Linked DNA regions of Pleomorphomonas sp. PLEO. Each later gene encodes a partner of the first gene's protein in a complex. Links are inferred from orthologs where the notes say so. Each region holds a gene or a part of one and is shown in the gene's direction. Other genes may lie near its edges. The genes, in order: mfd and uvrA.

Region 1 (12,002 bases):
GCTCAGTGCTCGTTATGGCGACAACGTGCTCGAGCGGAGCGTTCGCATTCCCTGGTACACAGGTCCGACACTGGTCGAACATCTGGAAACCGTGGCCGTCGACGATGATGCGACTGAACGGGCGTTTCGCTTGCCGGTACAGTGGGTCAACCGCCCGAACCTCGATTTTCGCGGCTTCTCCGGCACAATCGCTTCCGGCACAATCAGGCGTGGCGACGCTGTGGTGGTTGCAAAATCCGGGCGGACCTCGACGGTGAAGTCCATCGTTACCTTCGACGGCGAGCTCGAATCCGCTTCTGTCGGCGAGGCGGTGACATTGACGCTTGCCGACGAGATCGACATTTCGCGCGGCGACGTGCTGTCCGCTGTCACGGACCGACCGGAAGTATCCGACCAGTTCGCTGCCCATCTGATCTGGATGGCCGACGAGCCGCTCCTGCCGGGTCGGCCTTATCTCCTGAAGATTGGTGCGCGCCAGGTCACCGCTCAGGTCACGGCGATCCATCACAAGATCGACGTCAACACCGGCGGTGAGTTACCGGCGAAAAGCCTCGCTCTCAACGAGGTCGGCATCACCAACCTGTCCTTGTCCGAACCGGTTGCCTTCGATCCCTATGCCGTCAATCGTGAGACCGGTGCCTTCATCGTCATCGACCGGCTTTCCAATCTCACCGTTGGCGCTGGCATGATCGATCACGGTTTGCGTCGTGCCGGCAATATCCATTGGCAGGCGCTTGACGTCGACAAGCGAGCACGGGCGCTCGCCAAGGGGCAGAAGCCGGCCGTCGTCTGGTTCACGGGTCTTTCCGGCGCCGGCAAGTCGACCATTGCCAACCTCGTCGAGAAGAAGCTGACCGCACTTGGCCGTCACGCCTATATCCTCGACGGTGACAATGTCCGCCACGGCCTTAACCGCGACCTCGGTTTCTCGGACGCCGACCGGGTCGAGAACATTCGGCGCGTTGCAGAGACGGCCAAGTTGTTTATCGACGCCGGCCTGATCGTGCTGGTCTCGTTCATCTCCCCCTTCCGCGCCGAGCGGCAATTGGCCCGGGAACTGGTGGAGGAGGGCGAGTTCATCGAGGTGTTCGTCGACGCGCCGCTTGATGTCGCAGAGGCTCGCGATCCCAAGGGGCTTTATGCCAAGGCACGCGCTGGCGAGATTGCCCGCTTCACCGGCATCTCCTCGCCCTATGAGGCGCCGGACAAGCCGGAGATCCACCTCGACACGACCTCGGCCCCCCCGATCTGTTGGCCGAGCGCATCGTCGCACACTTGCAGGACGTTGGAATCATACCCGGGGCCGATGTGACGATCTGATCGTTACTCGTACGTGCCGGCTCGATGGAGCCGGCCCATGCGAAGCGCAAAGCCGAGCGACGGCAGTGCCAAGAGGGCTGCCGCCGCGAAGGCGACGATCATCGCGAACCGGAGACCTTCCGGCGAGCGGTCGGTCGCAAAACCGGCGAGATTGGCGACAAGACCGAAGATCGCCGAGCCAGCCGCGTAGCCCGCTGACTGGAGCGTCGGAAGAAGGGCCGAAGCCTTGCTGCGCTCATCCTCAAGTTGAGTTTCCATGACCACTTGGCAGAGACTGCCCCAGGCAACGCCCATGCCGAGGCCGATCACCAATTGACTGAGCATGACCAGTGCCAGGAGGTGCTGAGCCATGGCGCTGAGGCCAACAAGAAGCCCTACCATCAGCACCGAAGCGCCGATAGCGACGAACGCCACGCGTCTTCCCCGGCCGTCGAAGTTAGCGACCGTTACCGCGCCGCTGCTCCATGCCACAGCCAGAATAGCGCCAATACCACCGGCAACGGCCGGCCCATATCCCCAGAGATGCTGCACGGCGTAGACCAGGAATACGCCGGTCACTGATTGGGCAAGCGGCAGGAGGAAGATCGCCCACAGACCGAGTCCCGATATGCTGGAAAGGCCGAAGGCACCATGCGGCAGGATAGAAACGTGGGCGGAAAGGTCGATGCGCACCGCTGCGATGAGGCAGAGAGCCGCCCCCAACACGACGATAGAGGCCTGCCAAGGCTCTTCTAGCGCAACGCCGGCAATCGAAATCGCCATCATGGCAAGCGCCACCAGACCGAGCCGGATTCCGGGAAAGAAGCCCGTGTCATGGTTACGCGCCTCCCGCGGCACCGCCACATGCACGAGCAACAAGAAGATGGCGACGATCGGCAGGTTGACGAAGAAGGCCGCGCGCCAGCTCACCATCTCCGTAATGACACCGGCCAGAACCGGTCCGCCGAAAGCGGCGACGGCCCAGACGATTGCCTCGGCGCCAAACAGCTTGGCGACCAGCCGCGACGGGAAGAGCTGCGGAATCAGCGCGAAGGCAATGGCCGCGACAAGGCCTTCGCCGGCGCCTTGAACAGTGCGCCCGATCAGAACGAGTTCCATGCTCGGTGAGAGAGCGGCTGCTAGCGTTCCGACAGCGAACACGCCGCTGGCCACGAACAGGCAGCGCCGTGCGCCGAAGCGCGCCTTGAGAAGCGGCGCCGAGGCACCGGCGGTGATTGAGGCAACGATATAGACGGTGAGCGTCCAGGAGATATAGGCCTCGCCATGCAGTTCACCCACCGCCGTTGGCATCGCGGTCGATACCAGGAAGGCATTGAAAGCGAAGATCGCCGTGGCGAGCATCAGCGTGAGTGAAGCCGCCAGATGGGGCGGTGCGATGAGTTCTGACCAGCGGCTCGATGAAGCGGAATGCATGATAGAAAAGCCGGAGCCAAGTTTGAAAAGGGTGCCCCCTATAGCAGCCTTGAGCGGTTGCCGATACCGCGGACAACCGCCAAGCGTTGCCTTTGACCGCCGATTTCCGCTATTACGGGGGCAAGGGCGCGCCTGCGGGCTGAGTTCCCTTATCGATTTCCAGGAGAACTGCCGATGTCGGGGCTTAGCCGTACGTCCGACGACTTGTCGCCCAGACGCCGGAAGATTCTCTATCACGCTTGGCATCGCGGCACGCGTGAGCTGGATCTTTTGCTCGGCCGGTTCGCCGATGCCGCAATCGGCGACCTGACGGAAGCCGAACTTGACGATTTCGAGGCCCTATTGGAGGTCGACGACCGGGATCTGTTCGGCTGGATTCTCGGCAAATTCCCGGTTCCGGAAACCGCGCCGAAAGCAGTATTCTCGAAGGTAATCGCCTTCGCCCTTGAGAACCCCGTGGTCGGCTGAGTGGCCCTCAGACGGCTGCGGACGCAGGTTGGCCGCGATCGCTGGTCCTGGAAAAGGTAAGCGGCGGCGTTGGCGGATCCGGGCGATGAATGGCCACGCGGTTGCGCCCCTCGCTCTTGGCCTTGTAGAGCGCGAAATCCGCTGCGCTATTCAGCGACTCGTAATCTGAGCCGACTTCCGCGACGCCGGCGACTCCGCCACTTACCGTGAAGCGAAGTTCGCCTTTGGCTGTATCCAGGCGATAGGCGTGGGTAAGCTGGCGAATGTGCTCAGCGAGGATGGTCGCTGTGGCTACGCTTGCATCGGGAAGGAACAGCGCAAACTCTTCGCCGCCGACCCGCGCTGTGACGGCATTTTTAGGGGCTGCCCCGGCAAGAATGTAGGCGAATTCTATGAGTGTGCGGTCTCCGATCAGATGGCCGTGCGTGTCGTTGATCCGTTTGAAGTGGTCCAGATCGAATAGAGCCAGAGCGCCGCGATCGGAACGGTCTGCCAAACGCGGCAGAACTTCGTTCAGGAAGCACCGCCTGTTGGCGAGTCCGGTCAGCTCGTCAGTTTCCGCCGCGATGCGAAATCGGCGTTCCGAACGCTGGGCGACCAGAGCCATTTGAAGAAGGCCGGAGAGAACGAGGACGGCCATCGTGCCGATCAAGGTCAAGCCAATCAGATTACCGCTCGGAAGACTTGTGATGGATGGATCGAGAGGGAAAAAGAATATGTAGATCATACGGGCTATCAGCATCGCTTGCTGAAAGACAATGACCATCAGTGTCAGGGCGAGAGCCGGCAAACGTTCCTTTCGGCATTGACGAACGAGCTCGAGGCTGAGAACCAGCAGATAGGCGAACTGCATGGCCGAGATAACGTAGGTCCTGAAATTGATGTCGGCAAAGAGGCCTTGATCGCAGGCGAGGGCGCCCCAGATCAGTGCGCCCAGCAGGGCGAAGAGACGGTCATGGCCGGCGACCTTGCCGAAAAAGCGGCGATAGCCAAGCCAGATCAGTCCCGAGACTAGCAGCAACATCGCGTTGCTGACCGTGATGGACCACAGGGCCGGTATATGGCCGCGCAGCCCCAGCATGATCATCGATATCGTGGCGAGGCCGTAGGCAACGCCCCAGATCAGAACGCAAACCTCGTTCCTTACTGCTCGCCAGATTACCAGATGGCCGGCCGATACGCAGGCGCCGGTTACGGCAGCCGCGATGATCAGAGAGGGAACATGCAGAACTGCGCTCACGAGGTGGACCTCTCAGCATGGACCGACTACTCACCGCTCGCCTGGAGAGGAAGGGCAGCCATGACCAAGGAATTTAGACTTGTCTACAGAAGGAGTGTTGAATGGATATGTAAAAACACCATCCTTGCTGAACAATGCATAAATGGCACCGTTAGCCTTCACCATATTACAGTACGCCGAACGGCTGCCACGAAGACCTGTCGCGGGGCGATCAAAAATCTGCGACTACTTTTTCGGTTTGATGCAAAATTGCTAACCCATTGGATTTTGTTGGTTTTTCGTTTGTGCTCGGGGTTTCTTTTTGCCTCGGGATGCTTTAGAAAGTCACCCTTTCTTCCATTGCAGATACCGCCGCCATGCCCACGTCCTGGTCCAGCCTGCTGTCCGACTTTTCAACCGTTACGGTCGCCGCCGTTCCCGATGGCGCCGAGGCGCTGGCGCTTGCCGAACTGGTTCGGTCGGGAAAGCGGCGCGGGCTCGATGCTGTCTACGTTGCGCGCGACGGCCAGCGTCTTCAGCAGCTCCAGCGGGCGCTTGCCTTCTTTGCACCGGAGATAGGTGTCCTGGAATTTCCAGGTTGGGACTGCCTTCCCTACGATCGTGTCTCTCCGACGCCGGCGGTTGTCGCCAGGCGCATGACGACGCTGTCGGAATTGGCCGCTCACGCTGGTGACGCCCGCCCCTTTGTCCTGCTTACAACCGTCAATGCATTGGTGCAGCGCGTCGTGCCGCCGTCCATGGTATCTGGACAGGTCATGACGCTGGCTCCCGGCAACATTGCCGACATGGGTAAGCTGACTGCCTGGTTGGAGAATGCGGGTTTTTCCCGTTCGTCCACGGTGCGCGATACCGGTGAATATGCCGTGCGCGGCGGTATTCTCGATCTCTATGCGCCGGGAACCGAAGCTCCGGTCCGCCTCGACTTCTTCGGCGACCAGCTGGAATCAATCCGCACCTTCGATCCGGAAAGTCAGCGTTCGACGGGGCAGCTGAAACGCCTGGACCTCGTGCCGATGAGCGAGGTGCAGATCACCCCGGCCTCGATCAAGCGTTTCCGGCAGGGCTATATTGCCGCCTTTGGGGCCGCCACCTCGGGCGATCCAATGTATGAGGCGGTGAGCGAAGGGCGCCGTTACGCGGGCATTGAACATTGGCTGCCGCTCTTCCACGAGCAGCTGGGCACGCTGTTCGATTACACCGGTGATGCGTCGATCATGGTCGATCAGCTGGTTGATGAGGCGGTGAACGAGCGCCTCACCACCATTGTCGATCATTACGAGGCCCGCCTCGACACGCTGAAGACCGCCGGTTCCGGTGCGCCTTACAAGCCGATGCCGCCCACCACGCTCTACCTCGCCGAAAGCGAATTGCAGGGGCTGCTTGCCCGCCGCGCCGTTGCTCGCCTGACACCGTTCAATCGGCCTGAACAATCCGCAGTGAAAGTTGTCGATTTCGCTGGAAAGACGGGACGTTCGTTTGCCGCCGAGCGAGCGACCGGCGATGTCAATATCTTCGACGCGTTGGTGAAACACATCGCGGCGCTTGGCGTAGAAAAGCGCAAGGTGATCCTCGCCTGCTGGTCGGAAGGCTCGCGTGATCGCCTTGCCCAGGTCATCCGCGACCATGGTGGTCAGGCAACCGAACTGGCGCCCCACCTCGATGCAGCCCTGAAGGCACCGGCCGGCGTACTGCCGCTCGCCATCCTGGGTATAGAGACCGGTTTCGAAGTGCCTGGTTTCGTGGTCATCGCCGAGCAAGACGTGCTTGGCGACCGGCTGGTGCGCGGTGCCAAAAGTCGCAAGAAGGCCGAGAACTTCATCAAGGAGGCGACGAGCCTTGCCGAGGGCGACCTCGTCGTCCATGTCGATCACGGTATTGGCCGGTTTGTCGGCCTCAAGACGATCGAGGCGGCCGGCGCGCCGCACGACTGCCTGGAGATTGTCTACGCCGGTGGCGACAAGCTGTTCCTGCCGGTCGAAAATATCGAACTTCTGAGCCGCTATGGCTCCGACGATACCGATGCGCAGCTCGACAAGCTGGGTGGTGGCGCCTGGCAGGCGCGCAAGGCGCGGCTGAAGAAGCGCATTCGCGAGATCGCTGACGAGCTGATCAAGACGGCTGCCGCTCGGCTGCTCAAGACGGCGCCGGTGCTGTCGCCTCCCGAGGGCCTGTACGACGATTTCGCCGCCCGCTTCCCCTATGACGAAACTGAAGACCAGCTCAATGCCATCGAGGCGGTGGCCGGTGACATGTCCTCCGGCCGGCCGATGGATCGCCTGGTCTGCGGCGACGTCGGCTTCGGCAAGACGGAAGTGGCGCTCCGTGCCGCCTTCCTCGCGGCAATGAGCGGCAAGCAGGTGGCGGTAGTCGTGCCGACGACGCTGCTGTCACGCCAGCATTTCCGCACCTTCCACGACCGCTTCAAGGGGCTGCCGATCAATGTGCGGCAGGCGTCTCGTCTCGTGCCTTCGAAGGATCTCGCTGCCACAAAGGCAGGCATCTCCGATGGCACCGTCGATGTCGCGGTGGGAACGCACGCGCTGCTCACCAAGGGCATCGATTTCAAGGACCTCGGTCTGTTGATCATCGACGAGGAGCAGCACTTCGGCGTCAAGCACAAGGAGCGGCTGAAAGAGCTCAAGTCCGATGTGCATGTCTTGACGCTATCGGCCACACCGATCCCGCGCACATTGCAGCTGGCGCTGACCGGCGTCCGCGAACTATCGTTGATCGCGACGCCGCCGGTCGACCGTCTCGCCGTGCGCACCTTCGTGACGCCCTTTGATCCGCTGATCGTTCGCGAGGCGATCCTCAGGGAGAAATACCGGGGAGGGCAGGTATTCTACGTCTGCCCGCGCGTCGCCGATCTCGCCAGCCAGCGGGAGTTCCTGGAAAAGCACGTGCCGGAAGTGAAGGTTGCCGTCGCCCACGGCCAGATGGCCGCGACGCAGCTCGAGGACATCATGAACGCCTTCTATGAAGGCCAATATGATGTGCTGCTTTCCACCACCATCGTTGAATCCGGCCTCGATATCCCGACGGCCAACACCCTGATCATCCATCGCGCCGACATGTTCGGCCTTGCCCAGCTCTATCAGCTGAAGGGACGCGTCGGCCGCTCCAAGACGCGCGCCTACGCCATCTTCACGACGCCGCCGGAGAACCGCGTCAATACGGTCGCCGAACGCCGTCTCAAGGTCTTGCAGTCGCTTGACACGCTTGGTGCCGGCTTCCAATTGGCGAGTCATGACCTCGATCTGCGTGGCGCTGGCAACCTGCTTGGCGAGGAGCAGTCGGGCCACATCCGGGAGGTTGGTTACGAACTCTACCAGCAGATGCTGGAAGAGGCTGTGGCTCAGCTCAAGGCCGGCATCGTCGATGAGGTGGTGGAAGATCAATGGTCGCCGCAGATCACCCTCGGCACGCCGGTGATGATCCCCGATCATTACGTGCCCGATCTGCAACTACGCCTTGGCCTCTATCGGCGCCTTGCCGACCTCGAGGACAGCAGCTCGATCGATGCCTTCGGCGCTGAGCTGATCGATCGCTTCGGCCCGCTGCCCGAGGAGGTCGAGCATCTCCTCAAGACCATCACCATCAAGAGCCTCTGCCGCAAAGCCAACATTGAGAAGATCGACGCTGGCCCGAAGGGGCTGGTCCTGTCTTTCCGCGACGGCAAGTTCGAAAATCCGGCGGCGCTGGTGCAATACATCGGCGAGCAAGGCTCGCTGGCCAAAATCCGGCCGGACCAGAAGATCGTGCTGACGCGCGAATGGCCGGAAGCCGAGCAACGCCTGAGGGGCACGGCGGCGATATTGCTGAAGCTTGTTCGTATGGTCGACGATGCAAAATCCGGCGTTTCGACAACCCTCAAGCCCATTGAGCCACAAAAATTGAAGCTCAAGCCGACGCCGCCTCCACCGCCTCAGGCCCCGCTGCCGAAGGGGCGTTACCCCTCGCTGGCATCGCTCAAAGGAAAAGGGCGGCGCTAAATTTACCGGGTTGTCTGAAATTCTTGGCTGCGCGCCTTGAATCCTACACTTTTCTGACACAATCGAGTATCGATATAGTGTTCCTGAAGTGAACTGGACCCCGCGATTTTGGAAGCGTGGAGGTCGTCATGGGCGAGCTGATCAACGTTTCGACATTATTATTAGTCGGTGTGCTCGGTGGGATGACTGCCGGCACGGCTTTGGGCTTCATTTGGCTGACGGAGCGGCGCAAACTTGCTCTCGGCGTCTGGGCCGCCTCCTTGTGGCTAGGCGCCATTGCTTGCGCGTTCTATATGTTGCGTCCCGTGGTGCCGGATTGGACTTCGGTGCTGTTCGGCAACGCAACGCTGGCTTTCGCCTACGGCCTGATCTGGCTCGGATTCCAGCTTTTCGAGGGTTGTCGACCGGTTATATGGAAGGCCGCGGTTGGCGCGGTGGCTTGGCTGCCGTTCCTCGCCCTTCCTCTTCTTCATAACCAACCAACCTTGCATGCTGCGCTGGCTTCGACGGTGATGGCCCTTTATTCGTTGGCGATCGCCTGGAAGCTCATCCTCCGTCGCCGGGTTGAGCCACTGCAGGCTCGTCTCCCGACTGCCGTCATGTTCGCCGCTCACGGTCTGCTTTATGCGTCCCGCGTACCGTTGCTGGTGCTCTTTCCCGACTTCGGCCTGGGTGAGGCTTTTGACCAGTCGCCGCTGTTTATCGCTGGCGTGTTCGAGGCGCTTTTGTTCACGCTTTTCCTCGTCGTCGCCATGTTGACATTGATCGCCCAGCGCGATGCCCGCTTCCACCGTAAGGCTGCCGAGATAGATGCGCTTACCGGCCTTCCCAACCGGGCGGCCTTCTTCACTGTTGCCGAGGCGCTGCTGCAGGGCGGCGGCGAACGCGGCGTTCTGATGGTGTTCGACCTTGATCACTTCCATTTCGTCAACGACCGTTTCGGCCGTGACGAAGGGGATCGGGCTTTACGAGCCTTTGCTCAGGTTCTGGATCGTGAAGTGCGACCACCCGACATCGTTGCTCGCGTCGGGGATGAGGAGTTCGCGTTGTTCATGCCATCGATCCGGCTCGATGTCGGTCTGTCGATTGCAGAGTATCTCTGCCGCCGAACCGAGGAACTGAGGCTGATGACCGAGGATGGCGAGCATATTCCGCTCACCACCAGTGGCGGTGTGGCCGCTGTCGCGGATGTTGGCGCCAATATCGAGGCACTGATGGTGGCCGCGGGAACGGCGCTTGCTGAGGCAAAGCGCATCGGCCGGAACCGGTGCCGTGCCTATCGAGCCGCGTCGAAGCTGCACAGCCATCTGGTGGATAATTGGCTCAAGACCGGCTGAACCGCTTGAGTTTCAGACCGACACGGCGGTCCTGGAACGGACCGCCATCGTGCCAAGCAACAGTATGACGTAAATCACGATGGCGGCGATGGTTAGCCATGCGGGACAGTGCAGCTTTTCGGTCGCCTCCATGGCGTCGAAGGTAATGCGCAGTCCGATCGCTATCTGCAGCAGCACGGCCGGCAGATAAAGGATCGGCACGTAGCGGACCGGTGCTCCGGTAACGGCCGGCAGGATGATCGGCGCGTGGGCGAACACCATGGACAGGATGAAGCCGACGGCGATGGCATGAATAGCCGCGTCGTGGCCATAGACGCTCTCACCCGGCGGCAGCAGTGAAAGACTTGCGGCGGCGACCAGCAGCCAGCCGTAACCGCAGATCAGCATCAAGGCGGAAAAGCGCGCAAAACCTTGGGTCCGAACGGTGCGGAGCGCGATGTCCTCCCTGAGCAGCCAAAGCGCGATACCGGCAAGTGCCACGGAAAGCAGCGCCGAGCCTTGCCATGGCTGGCCCAATGCGAGCGCCAGAACGAACAGTGCAACGAGGAGGACCAGCAGGCCGCGAGCGGCCAGTGTTGGCCTTAACAAGCGCGATAGCTCGATCCGCTCGGCGACGACAGTCAGGATCAAGAAGCCGAGCCAGACGTAACCCACCTCCGGCAGTGTCCGGCCGGATATCCAGAAGAGGGTTCCCAGCGGCCATAGGGCGGCGGCAACTGTCATTAGCGCGGTGAACAATGTGGGCAGTTTCCAGGTTGAAAGAGCTGTGAGTAGCGTCAATCCAACCCCGGCAACGAGAAACAATGGCGCGGTGGCCTCGGCATAGCCGCAAAGTAACAGGACGGCGCCGGCTCCCGATAGCGCGGGCACCAAAAGCGCCGTGAGGCGACCGTCGGCGACAGCGCGCTCAAGCGAAATCAGCGTACCGAAAAAGCCCGAAGCCATGATCGCCCCGTGCATATCCGCCAGGTCACCCACCGGTGCGACAACGCCTAGACGGGCGAGGCCACCGGTGAGGCCGGCTACCAGCGATGCCGCCGCGGTCACGGCAAGGGCGATGCGAAGGAACGGGGTGAGCGTCATGGCAGGGCTCCGTGGATATTTCTGAAAAGCGGACAGCGAGCAGGTCGTATTCGCCCGCCTCAATGACCGAAAATGCCGGCGGCAAACTTCGAAACGGCCGCCTCGAAGCGCGACGGCTGGCGTTCGAAACGCGAGCGGACGGCTGGATCGGCAAGTTCCGGTGACCAGACGGCCGACTTGTCGATTGCGACAGCCACCTTCCAATCCCGCCCAACAGCTCCCTCCACGGCAGCTTTGGCATTTTCGCCGATCAGACTGCCGAGCGGGCAGGTCGGCGTCGTCATCATCAGCTCGACGTGGATGGTTTGGCCTTCAATGTCCAGGTGGCGAACGAGGCCGAGCGAGACGATGTCGATGCCGAGTTCGGGATCGTCGACGGTCGCAAGGGCGGCGAGAACCTGTGCTCTCATGGCTTCATCTCCGGGCCAGTCGGATGCGCCAGATATCCGGCCCCTGTTCGAGATAGTCCCAGCTGAATCCAACCAGGGTCCGCGCCTCGAAATGCTGGCGAAGCGGCACCGGGTCGAAGCTGTTGATGATTTCCATCGCCTGGCCCGGCTCGAGGGCGTCGAAGCTCTCGATAATTGTGGCACGACGGAGCTCACAGGGGAGACGGCGAACATCGAGCACGCTCGCGGCGTCGATCGTATCAAGGGGCATCGTTAGGGCTCTCCGTTATTCGATAAACGAAGAGTAGCTTTCTTGTCGTGCTGCCTCGTTGTCGCGCAGCAAACTTCCGATACGGAAAAGCAACGGCGCCCCGAGGGGCGCCGCTAAATTTGACCGTATATTTGAGAGAAACCAGCCCGGATCAGAGGATCGAGCGGTAGAGCGCCTCGATGTCCGCAATGTTGGTATCGCGCGGGTTGCCACCGGTGCAGACGTCGGCGAACGCCGCCTTGGCGAGCGCCGGAATGTCGTCGGCCTTGACGCCGACTTCGCTCAGCTTGGCGGGAATACCGACATCGGTGGAGAGCTTCTGGACGGCGGCGACAGCCGCCTTGCGGGCTTCGGCAATCGACATGGCCTCGGTACCCTTGACGCCAAGCGCGGCGGCGATGGCGCGATATTTCTCACCAGTGAAGTCGGCATTGTAGGCCATCAGCGTCGGCAGCAGCACTGCGTTGGCGACACCGTGCGGCGTGTTGT
Region 2 (11,284 bases), 670 kb from region 1 along the record:
ACCATAATAGGCCGGATCGCCGACCAGCATGGCACCGGCCGCCCCGATTCCCGCGAGCTGAGCGAGACCGGCCCGGACCAGCTCTGAGCCGATACCGGCTGCTGTTCCAACAGCCATGCGTCGACGATGCATCAGAGCAAGCCGAACCCGAGCCACACGATCCGGGCGCGGCTCAACCCGCGGCGTCCAATCGAAAGAGAAAGCGGGCGTCAGTCCGCCAGCGTTCAGAACGGGATGTCGTCGTCGAGGTCGGACGAGAAGTTGGAGGCCGGAGCGCCGCCACCCTGGGGACGCCCACCGCCCGACGACTTGGCAGGAGCGCGTTCCATCGGGCCGGAGGAGCCGTAATCCGAACCGGCATCGCCAAAATCGCCCTCGCCGCGGCCACCACCTTCGCCGCCACGACTGTCGAGAATGGTCAGTTCGCCACGGAAGCGCTGCAGCACCACTTCCGTGGAATAGCGCTCTTGGCCGGACTGGTCAGTCCACTTGCGGGTCTGAAGCTGCCCCTCGATGTAAACCTTGGAGCCCTTCTTCAGGTACTGCTCGGCGACCTTGGCCAGATTTTCGTTGAAGATCACCACCGAGTGCCACTCGGTGCGTTCCTTGCGCTCGCCGCTCTGACGGTCGCGCCAGTTTTCGGAGGTCGCGATACGCAGGTTGACCACGGCATCGCCCGACCCCATCCGCCGCACCTCGGGATCACGTCCGAGATTGCCGATCAGGATGACCTTGTTGACGCTGCCTGCCATGGCTTTCTTCCCTCAAACTCGTTACCTTCGGCTTGGCGCACTGGCACGCCTCGCCGGCCGGCGCTTTCGCCCGGCAACACGGTTGCACGTTATCGCCGGCACCGACACTGCGATACCCCGGCTCGGCTGCCCTCACTCCTTTTCCACAGTGAGAAAAGGGCTAGCGTCCGCATTGTGTTCCTGATACGTTCTAACCGTTTCACAAGAATGCCGCAACCGAATTCCAAGATTTTCGGCGTTTTCTTCTCAGGGTAGGCGGTATGGCAGCCGCGCACGCCGATGCTCTTGCAGGTCGCCACTCGATCCTGACAGGATGCGTCAGCAGACCCGGACTAGCGTGGCGCGCCTTATGGCCGCCTGATCATGCGCTTTGGGCAACGGATTTTTTCGCCTCCCGCCCCTCCCGGGAGACGCGACAAGGACGACGATAGACATGCCGAACAAGCCGACCAGCATTTTCGACCAGGCCCGGCGCTCCCTTTCGGTGCGCGGCGCGCGCGAGCACAATCTCAAGAACATCGACGTCGACCTGCCGCGCGACAGCCTCATCGTCATGACCGGCCTCTCCGGCTCGGGCAAGTCGTCGCTCGCCTTCGACACCATTTATGCCGAGGGCCAGCGCCGCTACGTCGAGAGCCTTTCGGCTTACGCCCGGCAGTTCCTCGACATGATGCAGAAGCCGGACGTCGACCAGATCGACGGTCTGTCGCCGGCCATTTCCATTGAACAGAAGACCACCTCGCGCAATCCACGCTCGACGGTGGGCACCGTCACCGAAATCTACGACTACATGCGCCTGCTGTTCGCGCGCGTCGGCATTCCCTATTCGCCAGCCACCGGCCTGCCGATCGAGAGCCAGACCATCAGCCAGATGGTCGATCGTACTTTGGAATTGCCCGAAGGCACCCGCCTCTACTTGCTGGCGCCGATGATCCGCGGCCGAAAGGGTGAGTATCGCAAGGAGTTCGCCGACCTCCAGAAGAAGGGCTTCCAGCGCGTCAAGGTGGACGGCAGCTTCTATCCGATCGAGGAAGTGCCGGCGCTCGACAAGAAGATCAAGCATGACATCGACATTGTCGTCGACCGTATCGTCGTCAAGCCGGACCTTACCGCTCGCCTCGCCGACAGCTTTCAGACGGCGCTGGCCCTGGCCGACGGTATCGCCATTCTCGAGATCGCCGAGATCGCCGAGGGCGAGAGCGAGCCGCGCCGCATCACCTTCTCGGAAAAGTTCGCCTGTCCGGTCAGCGGCTTCACCATTTCCGAAATCGAGCCGCGCCTGTTCTCCTTCAACAACCCATTCGGCGCCTGCCCCAAGTGCGACGGCCTGGGCACCGAGCTGAAGTTCGAAGCCGAGCTGGTGGTGCCCGACGACAGCTTGTCCCTGCGTGGCGGCTGCGTCCTGCCTTGGGCGAAGACCGGCGCCTCCTCGCCCTATTACGCCCAGACGCTCGAGGCGATTTGCCGCCATTTCAAGGCGTCGATGACGACGCCCTGGAAGGATCTTCCGCAAAAGGTGCGCGACGTCATTCTGACCGGTTCGGGTAGTGAGGAGATCGCCTTCACCTATGACGACGGCCTCAGGACCTACACCACCAAGAAGCCGTTCGAAGGCGTAGTCGGCAACATCGAGCGGCGCTGGAAGGAAACCGATTCCGATATGGTGCGGGAGGAGCTGGGGCGCTTCCAGTCCGACCATCCTTGCGAGACCTGCAACGGCTACCGCCTGAAGCCGGAAGCGCTGGCCGTCAAGATCGCCGGCCTGCACATCGGCCAGGTCACCCAGATGTCGATCCGAGAGGCGGTTGCCTGGTTCACGGCCCTGCCAGACAAGCTGACCGCCAAGCAGAATGAAATCGCCGTTCGCATCCTGAAGGAAATTCGCGAGCGCCTGCGCTTTCTCAACAATGTCGGTCTTGAATACCTGACGATGTCGCGCGCATCGGGCACGCTGTCCGGCGGCGAGAGCCAGCGCATCCGTCTGGCCAGCCAGATCGGTTCCGGCCTGACGGGCGTGCTCTATGTGCTCGACGAGCCGTCCATCGGCCTACACCAGCGCGACAACGACAAGCTGATCGAGACGCTGAAGCACTTGCGCGATCTCGGCAACACGGTGATCGTCGTCGAGCATGACGAGGACGCCATCCTCGCCGCCGATTATGTGCTCGACGTCGGGCCGGGCGCCGGTATCCATGGTGGCAAGATCGTCTCCGAGGGGACGCCGGCCGAAATCATGGCCGATCCGGCCAGCCTCACCGGCCAGTATCTGTCCGGCACCCTTGCCATCCCCCTGCCCGACAAGCGCCGCAAGCCGCAGAAGAACAAATATATCCGTGTCGTCGGTGCGCGGGCCAACAACCTCAAGGACGTTACCGCCGACATCCCCATCGGCCTGTTCACCTGCGTCACCGGCGTATCGGGTGGTGGCAAGTCGACGCTGTTGATCGACACGCTGTTCAAGGCGGCGGCGCGGCGCCTCAACGGCGCCCGCGAGCAGGCGGCACCGCACGACCGCATCGAAGGCCTGGAGATGCTCGACAAGGTGATCGACATCGACCAGTCGCCGATCGGCCGTACGCCGCGCTCCAACCCGGCCACTTACACCGGCGCCTTCACGCCGATCCGCGATTGGTTCGCCGGCCTGCCGGAAGCCAAGGCGCGCGGCTACGGGCCGGGTCGCTTCTCCTTCAACGTCAAGGGCGGCCGCTGCGAAGCCTGTCAGGGCGACGGCGTTCTCAAGATCGAGATGCACTTCCTGCCGGACGTCTACGTGACCTGCGACGTCTGCAAGGGCCATCGCTACAATCGCGAGACGCTGGAGGTTCACTTCAAGGGCAAGTCGATCGCCGACGTGCTCGACATGACGGTGGAGGAAGCCTGCGACTTCTTCCAGGCGGTGCCGGCCATCCGCGACAAGATGACGGCGCTGCGCGACGTCGGCCTCGGCTACGTCAAGGTCGGCCAACAGGCGACGACGCTGTCGGGCGGCGAGGCGCAACGCGTCAAGCTCGCCAAGGAACTGTCGCGCCGGGCAACCGGCCGCACGCTCTACATCCTCGACGAACCGACGACCGGCCTCCACTTCCACGACGTCGCCAAGCTTCTCGAAATGCTGCACGAGCTGGTCGAGCAGGGCAACACGGTGGTGATCATCGAGCACAATCTCGAGGTCATCAAAACTGCCGACTGGTTGGTCGACCTCGGTCCCGAGGGCGGCGACGGCGGCGGTCGCATCGTTGCCGCCGGTACGCCGGAAGAGGTGATGAAGGTGGATGCGAGCTACACCGGCCGCTATCTCCGTGAGCTGCTCGACCGCCGTCCGCAACGACGCAACGCGGCGGAGTGACAGCGCCAAGCAAATCCTTCCCGCCGGTCAATCATGGATTTGCCGGCGGGATTGGAGAAGGCGCCAGCCGTCCCTGGAAAGCGACGAGGTTCTGCATGAGATTCCAGAAGTCACTTTAATTCATTGATTTAAAATACAAATCAAGAACCTCACACATCGATTCAAGTTGTCGAATCTTCAGAATTTGAATCAAGATGAAGTGCTTCAGGTGATGTTGGCGAACGGCCGCTTGCCAGCGGCTGGCGCGCAGTCTACCTCAGAAGCTCGACCCACAGACGCGAGCACGCCCATGGTCCTCTCCCTCCTGCCCGACCTCGGCAAGCGAACGCTGGTGATGGGCATCCTCAACGTAACGCCCGACAGCTTTTCCGACGGCGGGCGCTATAGCTCGACGGAGGCCGCGTTCGCCCACGCCCGCCGCATGAAGGAGGAGGGGGCCGACATTCTCGATATCGGCGGCGAGTCGACGCGACCGGGCGCCACCGAGGTGTCGCAGGAAGAAGAGATCGCTCGCGTGAAGCCGGTGATCGAGCGCCTGGCCGCCGGCGACTTTCCTCCTATATCCATCGACACCTACAAGGCTGCGACAGCGGAAGTAGCGCTCCGCGCTGGAGCAGCTATCGTCAACGACGTCTGGGGCCTCCAGCGCGAGCCCGACATTGCCTCCGTCGCCGCCGCCCACGGCGCGCTGGTGATCGTCATGCACAATCGGTTCGATATCGATCCGGCGCTCGACATCATCGAGGACATGAAAGCCTTCTTCGGGCGGTCGCTGGACATCGCCCGCAAGGCCGGCGTTCCGGACAATCATGTCATTCTCGATCCAGGTGTCGGCTTCGGGAAGACGCTCGAACAGAACATTCAGGCGGTGGCGCGCGTCGGCGAACTCAAGGCGCTCGGTTATCCGGTGCTGATGGGAACGTCGCGCAAACGGATGATCGGCGCGCTGATTGGCGCCGAGCGGCCGGTTGCCGAGCGGCTCTATGGCACCGTCGCCTCCAACGTCGCCGCCATTCTTGCCGGCGCCGATATCATCCGCGTCCACGATGTCGCCGCCCATCGCGACGCCGCCGCCGTAGCCGACGCCATCAGGAAAGAGATGCGATGAGCGACCATATTCGCGTCCACCGGCTCGCCGTCTTCGCCCGCCACGGCGTACTGACTGAAGAGGCGGCGATCGGCCAGCGCTTCTTCATCTCATTTGACGCGGTGGTCGATACGCGTGCCGCCGGGGAAAGCGACGACCTGACGAAGTCGGTGTCCTACGCCGACATGGCCGACGTTGCCGTCGGCATCGCCACCACGCGGCGCTTCAATCTGCTGGAAGCCCTGGCAGAGGCGATCGCCGGCAACATTCTGGCAAACTTCCCGCTCGTCGAGGCGATCACCGTCCGTGTCGACAAGCCGTCGGCACCGGTACAGCATGTGCTCGACAATGTGTCGGTGGAGATCACCCGGAGCCGCGCCAATGCCTAGGGCAGCGCTCAGCCTCGGCGGCAACATTGGCGACGTGCAAGCCACCATCGCAAACGCGCTGGACCTGCTGGAGACGGCGGGTGTGGATGTGGTCGCGCGTTCATCGAATTATCGCACCCGTCCCTGGGGCAAGACCGATCAGCCAGATTTCACCAACGTCTCGGCCGTAGTAGAAACCACCCTCCCCCCGCTGGAGCTGCTCACCATTTGCCTCGAGGTGGAGCGCCAGCTTGGCCGCGTCCGCCACGAGCGCTGGGGGCCGCGCGTCATCGACATCGACATCGCCGCCTATGAGGGCGTGCGCATGGATACCCCCGAGTTGACGCTCCCGCATCGCCACGCCCACGAGCGCGGCTTCGTCCTAATACCTCTTGCCGAGATCGCGCCGGACCTCTTGATTGGCGACAGGACGGTCGCCGAGCTGGCGGCCCGATTCGCGAACGATCCGATCGAAAAGCTCGGACGCGCCGGAGGCCTGCCATGACTGCTCTTCAGGTAACTGTCGCCACGACCGAGGAGGCGCAAGCGGCCATCGCTGCCGGCGTCACGATGATGTTCGCCGCCGGTAGTGTCGCGGGATTGCCGGCCCCTCTTTCGGTGGCCGAGCTGCGGGCTATCCTGGCCCTTGCCGGCGAACGGGCCGAGGTGGTCGCCGCGGCCGGGAATCTCACGCCCGAGGGGCTGGCCGATCTCGCCGCGACCGGCGTCGCCGCGCTGGTCTTGCCTGTGCCGGACGGTGACGCCGGGGCGGCGCTTCTGTCGCGGATCGGTCGGTCGATGGCAACCAGCGTCAAGCTGATTGCCGCCTTTCCTCCCGAGGCGGGGCCGGACTTCGATCTCATGCCCGTGGCAGCCATCGCAGGTTTTTCCGGCGTCTGGCTTTCAGCCCCCGAGACACCGGACGGGCTGACGAAAGCCGTCAAACTCGCCGACATTGCCCGCTTCATCGCCTCAGCGCGCCGATCGAAGCTGACCGTTGCCCTCACCGGCGGTCTGCGTGTCGTCGATGTCGGCACGCTGTTGCCGCTGCGACCCGACCATCTCGGATTCCGAGCTGCCGTATCGGAGAATGAAGATCCGGCCAAGCCGCTCGATCCGGCGCGCATCCGCGCCGTCGCCGCGGCCTTTGCCATCCACACCAGCCACGTTGAGCCAGAAGCGTAAGCCCTCTCAGGCGATCCAGCCGCTTTCGAGTGCCGAGGCCCACTCGGGCCGGCCGGCCTCGCGGGCGAGGCGGACGACATTGGCCGTGTCGTAAGGCACGGCGTAGTGCACCACGGCCCAACCGGCATAGCGCTGCTCGGCAACCGCGTAACGGGCCTCGGGCGCGCCCACCTGCATGATGTGCACTGGCGCGTCGTCGGTGTAGCCTTGCAGACCGACGCTGCCGGGGTTGACGACGACAGCCCCGGATTTCAGTCGAACGATTCGCGGCATGTGAGTGTGGCCGCACAAAAGCAAGCTCGATGGTCCGATGGTGCCCACGGGAGTGTTTGCCCGAGCTTCCACCAGATCGCGGTCGGCCAGCCGCATGCGGCCGCCCTCTACCGTCTCCAGCCAATACTCAAGGTCGGAGGCCGGCGTGCCGTGCCAGGCGATCACCGGACCAACCGATAGAGAGGCCGGGAGTCCCTTCAGCCAGGCGATATGAGCGCCGGAAAGCTGGTCATAGGCGTGACCATCCGACAGCCCCATCTCCGCCCGGGGCGTGCTCACCAGCGCACGATCGTGGTTGCCGGCAATACAGGCAATCGAAGAGGTCATCAGCATCTCAGCCGTGCGCCGGGCTTCGAGCGGTCCCGACAGATGGTCGCCAAGACAAATCGTGGCGTCCACTGAGCGGCTGTTGAGATCGTCGAGCACCGCCGCAAACGCATCGGCGTTACCATGAATGTCTGAGAGAATGGCAATACGCATGAAGGCTTCCTGAGAATCACTCGCAAGCCTTAGCGGATTCCGCCTGACTGTCCAACTGCCTGCAGTGACGGAAAGTTGGCCCCGTACAAGCGCGCAAAAATTGAAGGGGCCTCGCGGTTACCCGCGAGGCCCAAACTCTACCAGCAAAGAAGATATCCTTACGCCAGCCGGGCCAACGCTTCGCGGACCTTGACCAGCCGCTCGGCGTAGCCATCGCGCTTGGCCTTCTCCTCCTCGACCACCTCTTCCGGGGCCTTGGCAACGAAGGCGGCATTGCCGAGCTTCTTGTCGATGCGTTCGATCTCGTTCATCAGCTTACCCTCCTCCTTGCCGAGGCGGGCACGCTCGCTATCGAGGTCAACCACGCCGGACAGCGGTAGGGCGATGACGCCATCGGCGGTGACGATCTGAGCCGACTGGCCGGGCGCCACATCGGCGGTGGAGACCTCCGACACGCGAGCGAGACGCAGGATGGCCGGCGTATGGGTGGCGAGCCATCCCCTGACCTTTTCGGAAGCCCCGACCAAGACCAGCGGCAGCAGCGTCGCGGGCGCGACGTTCATCTCGGCGCGTACCGAGCGGATCTCGGTGATGACGTCGATCAGCCAGTTGATCTCGTCTGCCGCATCGGTCGTCTCACGGCTGCCTTCCGGCCAGGACGTCAGAACCAGCAGGTTGTCACGAGCCGGACCGGTGTCACCGGTCTTGGCCCACAGCTCCTCGGTGATGAACGGCATGAAAGGATGCAGCACCTTCAGGATCTCGTCGATCACCCAGGCGCAGGTGGAGCGCGTCTCGTCCTTGGCCGGACCATCGTCACCCGTCAGCACCGGCTTGGTGAACTCGAGGTACCAGTCGCAGAAGGAGTTCCAGACGAAGCGGTAGATGGCGCCGGCCGCGTCGTTGAAGCGGTAGGCGTCAAGCGCTTCGGTGACCTCGGCCTCAGTCTTGCGCGCTTCGGTGACGATCCAGCGGTTGAGCGTCTCGGTCACCTTGTCGGGATCGAAGCCAGCCACGCGAACGCAGCCGTTCATTTCCGTGAAGCGAACGGCGTTCCAGAGCTTGGTCGCGAAGTTGCGATAGCCACCGACACGGCTGGTGGCGAGCTTGATGTCGCGGCCTTGGGCGGCCATTGCCGCCAGCGTGAAGCGCAGGGCGTCGGCGCCGAACTCGTCGATCAAGTTGAGCGGATCGATGACGTTGCCCTTGGACTTCGACATCTTGGCGCCCTTCTCGTCGCGGACGAGGGCGTGGATGTAGACGTCCTTGAAGGGCTCGGTGCCCATGAAGTGCTTGCCCATCATCATCATCCGGGCGACCCAGAAGAAGATGATGTCGAAGCCGGTGATGAGCACGTTGGTCGGATAGTAGCGAGCAAGCTCGGGCGTCTGGTCCGGCCAGCCGAGCGTCGAGAAAGGCCACAGCGCCGACGAGAACCAGGTGTCGAGCACGTCTTCGTCGCGCTTCAGCTCGACCGGCTCGCCGTAGTGAGCCTTCGCCTCATCGGCAGCGGCCGCCTCGCTCTCGGCGACGAACACCTTGCCGTCCGGCCCGTACCAGGCCGGGATCTGGTGCCCCCACCAGAGCTGGCGCGAGATGCACCACGGCTGGATGTTCTCCATCCACTCGTAATAGGTCTTTTCCCAGTTCTTCGGCACGAAGCTGGTGCGCCCCTCCTTGACCGAGGCCAGTGCCGGCTCGGCCAGAACCTTGGCATTGACGTACCACTGATCGGTGAGGAAGGGTTCGATCGGCACGCCACCGCGATCGCCGTGCGGCACCTGATGGACATGCGGTTCGATCTTGTCGAGGAAACCGGCCGCCTCGATGGCGGCGACCACCAGCTTGCGGGCCTCGAAGCGATCCCGGCCATGCAGGTTGTCGACGGTCTGATCGAGCTCGGCCGTGGGCGTGACACCTTCAAAGAAGTCAGCGTTGCCCTTCAGCGTCACCGCGCCCTCGACATCGAGGATGCTGATCGGCTTGCAGCCATGCCGCTTGCCCACTTCAAAGTCGTTGAAGTCGTGCGCCGGGGTGATCTTCACCGCGCCGGTGCCCTTGGTGGGATCGGAATATTCGTCGGCGACGATCGGGATCAGGCGCCCGACCAGCGGCAGGCGAACGAACTTACCAACGATCGCGGCATAACGCTCGTCCGTCGGATGCACGGCAACGGCGGTATCGCCCAGCATGGTCTCCGGACGGGTGGTGGCGACGACGATATAGTCGCGCGTTTCGAACTCGGTCGGCTTGCCGGCCTCGTCGAAGGCGATCGGGTACTGATAGGTGACGCCATCGGCCAGCGGATAGCGGAAATGCCAGAGATTGCCTTTCAACTCCGTCTGCACGACCTCAAGGTCAGAGATGGCGGTGAGCAGCTTGGGATCCCAGTTGACGAGGCGCTTGTCCTTGTAGATCAGCCCTTCGCGATAAAGCTGCACGAACACCTTTAGCACGGCCTTGGAAAGCCCGGCGTCCATCGTGAAGCGTTCGCGTGACCAGTCGCAGGAGGCGCCAAGGCGCTTCAACTGACCGACGATGGTGCCACCCGACTCGGCCTTCCATTCCCAGACACGCTTGACGAAGTCCTCGCGACCGATCTGCCGACGATGGATCTGCTTTTCAGCCAGCTGCCGCTCCACCACCATCTGCGTGGCGATGCCGGCGTGGTCGAGACCAGGCTGCCAGAGCACGTCGAGACCGCGCATGCGCTGCAGACGCACGAGGATGTCCTGCAGCGTGTTGTTGAGCGCGTGGCCCATGTGCAGGGAGCCGGTGACGTTCGGCGGCGGAATGACGATGGTGAAGGTGTCCTTGCCCGGCTTTTTGCCGGCGCCGGCGGCGAACGCCTTCGCATCTTCCCAGGCCTTGGCGATGCGCGGCTCAACGTCCGCCGCTTCGAATGTCTTTTCCAGCATGATCCGACGTCTTTTTCCTGTCGTCTTGGGGTGAGCGACGGTTAGCCGCTACGCCCCCGAAAATCAACAAGAAGCGCCCTTCCCGCCGTCAAAACTGGTCCATTCCGCCTTGATGCTCGGCCGCACGCCGCATCGCGGCCTCGGTAGAGCGACCATCGAAAAATCCAATGTCACGCAGCATATGATCGTTGAGGTCCTCGACCCTTCCGTTTCGCCACCTGCAAAAGGAGGTGAAGCTTCCAACAAGTCCGGTGAAAACAGAAGGAAATCCGGCGCGCCAGCGGTCGCGCCGGACCATGGACTGATCCAGGCAGGTCATCGTCATATCCCTTGATCCGTTGATGCGATAAGGGTAATCTAGCTCCAGAAAGACGAGTGTTTCCAATCGAACCTTCGTCTCCATCCATAAAGAGAGCTTATGCATGAAGCTGGGCCGCCAGATACCGCTCAACGCGCTACGGGTGTTCGAGGCGGTGTCTCGCCTGATGAGCTTTACCCGCGCCGGCGAGGAACTCGGCATGACGCAGACGGCGGTGAGCTACCAAGTGAAACAGTTGGAGGGTGTGCTGGGAGAGCTGCTATTTCGCCGGCTGCCACGCCGGATCGAGCTGACCGAAGCCGGGGAGCGCTTGAAGCCCAAAGTGAGCGAGGCCTTTGCCTTGTTGGAGGAGGCCATGGCGGCTGCTCGGATGGCAGTCGAGGAGCAACTCGTCATCAACACCACACCGACGTTTGCCGCCCACTGGCTCGCCCGCCGCATCGGCAACTTCCAGCTCGGAGCGCCGCATATCGCCGTGCGGCTGGTCGCCGACAATACGCCGATGGATTTTGGCCGCGATCCCGGCGACGTCGCCATCCGGTTTGGCAAAGGCGAC

The links.
Region 2: the proteins of mfd (region 1) and uvrA are in contact, whole or in part, in a crystal structure (PDB 4DFC), measured with the Escherichia coli proteins. The link is inferred for Pleomorphomonas sp. PLEO from one-to-one orthologs.

The regions. Positions count from the first base shown.
Region 1 is NZ_CP166625.1:3,719,851-3,731,852, reverse strand. Bases 4,414-8,633 are described here. They hold mfd (transcription-repair coupling factor), read left to right. Parts: upstream 4,414-4,797; coding sequence 4,798-8,433; downstream 8,434-8,633. Other genes in these bases: AB6N07_RS17380 (GGDEF domain-containing protein), read left to right, coding at 8,562-8,633. Also shown: sulfate adenylyltransferase subunit CysN, read left to right, coding at 1-1,312; AB6N07_RS17400 (MFS transporter), read right to left, coding at 1,324-2,733; AB6N07_RS17395 (succinate dehydrogenase assembly factor 2), read left to right, coding at 2,908-3,201; AB6N07_RS17390 (GGDEF domain-containing protein), read right to left, coding at 3,209-4,282; more of AB6N07_RS17380, read left to right, coding at 8,634-9,770; AB6N07_RS17375 (hypothetical protein), read right to left, coding at 9,783-10,853; AB6N07_RS17370 (metal-sulfur cluster assembly factor), read right to left, coding at 10,913-11,263; AB6N07_RS17365 (DUF2249 domain-containing protein), read right to left, coding at 11,268-11,513; fucO (lactaldehyde reductase), read right to left, coding at 11,665-12,002. UniProt on the Escherichia coli protein: Couples transcription and DNA repair by recognizing RNA polymerase (RNAP) stalled at DNA lesions. Mediates ATP-dependent release of RNAP and its truncated transcript from the DNA, and recruitment of nucleotide excision repair machinery to the damaged site.
Region 2 is NZ_CP166625.1:4,395,503-4,406,786, forward strand. What follows is about bases 797-4,298. They hold uvrA (excinuclease ABC subunit UvrA), read left to right. Parts: upstream 797-1,185; coding sequence 1,186-4,098; downstream 4,099-4,298. Also shown: AB6N07_RS20390 (hypothetical protein), read right to left, coding at 1-117; AB6N07_RS20395 (single-stranded DNA-binding protein), read right to left, coding at 225-752; folP (dihydropteroate synthase), read left to right, coding at 4,388-5,206; folB (dihydroneopterin aldolase), read left to right, coding at 5,203-5,574; folK (2-amino-4-hydroxy-6-hydroxymethyldihydropteridine diphosphokinase), read left to right, coding at 5,567-6,058; AB6N07_RS20420 ((5-formylfuran-3-yl)methyl phosphate synthase), read left to right, coding at 6,055-6,738; AB6N07_RS20425 (metallophosphoesterase), read right to left, coding at 6,745-7,491; AB6N07_RS20430 (valine--tRNA ligase), read right to left, coding at 7,650-10,409; AB6N07_RS20435 (hypothetical protein), read right to left, coding at 10,498-10,794; AB6N07_RS20440 (LysR substrate-binding domain-containing protein), read left to right, coding at 10,832-11,284. UniProt on the Escherichia coli protein: The UvrABC repair system catalyzes the recognition and processing of DNA lesions. UvrA is an ATPase and a DNA-binding protein. A damage recognition complex composed of 2 UvrA and 2 UvrB subunits scans DNA for abnormalities.